DNA from 2 places in the Pseudoalteromonas sp. A22 genome. Region 1 is predicted to be linked to the other one. Evidence: predicted binding sites of a transcription regulator. Region 1 holds the regulator's gene; the other holds the start of a gene.

Region 1 (2,209 bases):
TATGGAAGGTAAGGCGCTATTATTTAAGCGTTTTGCGGGTCTTGATTCAATCGATATCGAAGTTAAGCACAACACCACCGAAGACTTCATTAATACGGTGGCAAATATCGCAGACACATTTGGCGGTATTAACCTTGAAGATATTAAAGCGCCAGAGTGCTTTGAAATTGAGCGTGCGCTAATCGAACGTTGTGACGTTCCTGTTTTTCATGATGATCAGCACGGCACCGCAATTGTAACCGCTGCGGGTATGCTGAATGCGTTGGAAATTCAAGGTAAAGATATTCATGATGCGATTATTGTGTGTCTTGGCGCGGGTGCAGCCGCTATCGCTTGTATGGAATTACTGATCAAATGCGGTGCTCAACGTGAGCACATATATATGCTAGACAGAAAAGGCGTGATCCATACTCGCCGTGATGACCTAAATGAATACAAAGAGCTGTTTGCAAACAACACGGATAAGCGTACGTTACAAGATGTGATTGCGGATGCGGACGTATTTGTTGGTGTTTCTGGCCCAGACTTACTTTCTGCTGAAGATCTAAAGTTAATGGCTGACAAGCCAGTGGTATTCGCTTGTTCTAACCCAGATCCTGAGATCAGCCCTGAAGTTGCACACGGTGCACGTAATGATTTGATCATGGCGACAGGTCGCTCAGATTATCCAAACCAAGTAAATAACGTGCTGTGTTTCCCGTTTATCTTCCGTGGTGCGCTTGATGTACGTGCAACCGCTATCAATGACGAAATGAAGATTGCAGCGGTTGAAGCAATTAGAACGATTGCGAAAGAACCTGTGCCTGCTGAAGTGTTAAAAGCGGCTGACGTGGATAGTCTTGAGTTTGGTCCTGAGTACATTATTCCAAAACCAATGGATCCGCGTTTGTTACCTCGTATCGCAAAAGCGGTAGCGGTAGCTGCAATTGAATCAGGTGTGGCACAAATCGATATGCCAGCTGGATATATGGAATAATACCATTGGTATTATCCAAATGAAAAAAGCCTCGATTGAGGCTTTTTTTGTGTCTGTAAGTCCACAGAAAAAGAGTAGTTATCACTCTTCGTTTATTTCTGGGATCTCCAAACCGCGTTCTTCCATTATTTGTCTTACCTCTAACGGAATACGCTCTGGATTATCTTTTCTCAAGTCTTCATCGCTCGGCAGTGGCTGACCTGTGAAGGCATGTAGAAACGCCTCACATAAAAGCTCACTGTTCGTGGCATGACGTAAGTTATTCACTTGGCGACGTGTACGCTCATCAGTTAGCACTTTGAGTACATTCAGAGGTATGCTCACCGTGATCTTTTTTACTTGCTCTGCTTTCTTACCGTGTTCTGCATATGGGTGAATATACTCACCGTTCCATTTTGCCATAATTGTGTACTTGCCTCAGTTACATCAATGCCAATATGACTGGGTTCTGGTCTACATTATTCACCAACCGCATGAATATAGGGATAACCTTACGAATTAAAGATAAATCCCAAACTCAAATAGATGAATAAACTAATCCGCCATAGCGAGATAGAAGAATCTCTGCCATAGTTTTCAATAACTCAGTCGTATTAGCAACGCCTAGAGTGGCGAAATTTTATCGGTTTAAAAAAGATAGTCAAATACTAGTTATTTAGCCATTTAGCAGTATAAATGTTTTGACTTCTAGTTTCTGTTGCTCTAACCTTTTAGACGTCTAAACATCCAACTATCTAGGTGACCTTATGAGTCAAGTTAACAAATCGACGGTTGCAGTGCGTCATGGTATAGAAGCTGATAAAGCACATGGGGCAGTAGTGCCACCGCTTTACCTTTCTACCACCTATTCTTTTGCCGATTTTGATACCAAACGCAACTACGATTATGGCCGCAGTGGTAACTTTAATCGTGATGTGCTTGCACAGGCACTTACCGAACTTGAAGGTGGTGCTCGTGGCATTATTACCGCGACTGGCATGGCTGCCGTTCACCTAGTAACTCAGCTACTTAACCATGACGATACGCTGGTTATTCCACATGACTGTTATGGTGGTAGCTATCGCTTGTTTACATCGCTTGCTAAGCGTGGATTGCTCAAATTAACCGTCTTGGATCTCACACAATCAGAAAGTCTTGCACAGCTGCAGCAGATCAAACCTAAATTAGTTTGGATTGAAACACCAAGTAACCCAATATTAAGGCTAACGGATATAGAAGCTGTCGTAAATGCAG
Region 2 (2,209 bases), 1.3 Mb from region 1:
GGTAAGCCATCATATTTTTCGTGAACGTAACGCGCTTTGTCTTGCTTTGGCTCAACAGGAATATCGGCTTGGTAGTCACCCTTTTTCCAATTACCCCAATGCTTCTTCACCATAGCCATAGTTGCTTTAGGATCTACATCACCTACGATCACAAGTGATACATACTCAGGCTTATAAAAACGCTCAAAGAAGGTTTTACCATAGGCCATTTGATCTGGCATTGCTTCGATGTCTTCAAAAAAGCCCATTGTCGTGTGTTTATAGGTATGCTTGTCAAATGCTTCTTTTCTTACCGCAGAAAGCAGTTTTCGAACTGGACTGGCATTATTTTTAAGGTATTCACCTTTCACAGTTAGTGCTTCAGTACGAAACTGCTCTTCACTGTAAGTCAGGTTTTGAAAGATATCTGCTTCGATTTCTAATACTTTATCTAAATGCTGCTTTGAGAAATTTAAATGGTAGTTCGTGTAGTCATTGGTGGTATAGGCACGATTATCAACACCTGAATTTTTCAAAATGTCCGAATAAACGTCTTGTGGATATTTTTCTGAGCCTTTGAACATCATATGCTCAAAGAAGTGAGCAAAGCCGGTTTTACCCGCTTCGACTTCATTGCGCGAACCAACAGAAACCGGAATTTGTAGCGATACCACATCAGGATAGTTAGTTTTAACTACCATGACGCGAAGGCCATTTTCTAGCTCTTCCAAAACATAATCTTGGGCGAATACTTTATTGGATTGGGCAGCTTGAGTACTTACAGCTGACTGTTGAGCTTGGTCTGAATTCGTCGCTGCGCAGCCACTAAGCGCTAAGCTTACGGCAAAGCTGGTTGCTAGTAATTTGAATTTCATGAATTTGGTCCTAATCATATTTTTTATTCTAAGTAAGTCGTGTTCACTTACGTTAGCAAACCTCCTGATTATGCCCCAAAGTCATACTAATTCGCTAATTTCCAAGGTGATTTACCATCCTAATGTGTAAACAAATATGAAATTTTGATTTGAGCGCTTGAGATAAATTCATAATTATTGAAATTCTTTCATTAAAAAAATCTATCTAGACGTCTAAATGGCTGCTATATTAGTAAAGAGATACAGAAATGCTTTTGTGGAATGAGGATTATGGCTTTAACGCTTCAAGAGAAAATCATTGACCCTAACCAAGGGGTATATTTAATTGGTACCACACCACCTAAGATTGGCACCGACCCAGAGCAGCTAAAATCAATTGCCGCTAAACTTTTGGGCCGTTTACATGAGATTGAATACGACGGCGTGATCATCTATGACATTCAAGATGAAAGCAGTCGTACTCAAGTACCACGCCCATTTCCTTTTAAGCACACCGTTGATCCGTGTGAATATAGCCAGTTGATCCGCGAATTGTCACACCTTGATGTAATTACGTATAAAAGTGTGGCACAGCGAGATAGTGAAGCTTTTGGCAATTGGTTAAGCAGCACTAAACAGCAATATGGGTTAAACAATCTAGTATTAGTGGGCAGTCCATCTTCACAAGGCGATATTAAGTTGCCGCTTTCTGAAGCCTATAAGGTACTGAAGCATCACCAAGATGACTTTTTCTTGGGTGGTGTAACCATCGCAGAGCGCCACGCCAGTAAGCGTAATGAACACGAAAGATTAATTGATAAAACAGAGCAAGGCTGCCAATTTTTTGTTTCCCAAGCAGTGTATGACGCTCAAGCAACCATAGATCTTATCACGAGCTATGCTCGCACCTGTAAACAGCAAGGGCAAACACCAAAACGCATTATTCTTACCTTTACTCCATGTGGTGGGGAAAAAACCTTGCAGTTTATGGAATGGCTGGGGATCTCAGTACCAGAAGCAACCAAATGGCGCATGTTAGATGCAGACAATACACTAAGTGAGTCAATTCGTATTTGTAGAGAAAATCTAGATCAAATCTTAAAAAGCTGCTCACATCTAGATATTTCTCTTGGCTTAAATATTGAGAGCTTAACAAACCGCAAAGAAGAAATTGACGCGTCGATAAACCTTTATAGACTATTGAAAGCGACCATGGAATTATGCCTTGCGGAAAAGCAAATTGCTTAATGCAGTCTAGGGCCTGTTGATCTTCCAAGTTTGTTTTTGCAGCAGTTTGATTGGTATTTATACAAGGCAGAGCCTGCGTAGCATAGTCATTCTATGTAAGTCTGGCGATAACATAGTAGAAATGCCAA

The links. Region 1 encodes MetJ, which represses methionine synthesis genes. Its sites were predicted from a motif close to TAGACGTCTAGACGTCTA; they were not measured.
Region 2: GSF04_RS19625 (methylenetetrahydrofolate reductase) is a predicted target of MetJ. The motif match lies at 1,061-1,078, and genes of this name have one in related genera.

What each region holds. Positions count from the first base shown of each region.
Region 1 covers NZ_CP047238.1:444,069-446,277, forward strand. The annotation lists gene GSF04_RS06855 (malic enzyme-like NAD(P)-binding protein) at 1-976, shown strand, start outside; gene metJ (met regulon transcriptional regulator MetJ) at 1,058-1,378, opposite strand; gene metB (cystathionine gamma-synthase) at 1,723-2,209, shown strand, end outside.
Region 2 covers NZ_CP047238.1:3,285,842-3,288,050, forward strand. The annotation lists gene GSF04_RS19620 (pitrilysin family protein) at 1-854, opposite strand, end outside; gene GSF04_RS19625 (methylenetetrahydrofolate reductase) at 1,125-2,081, shown strand.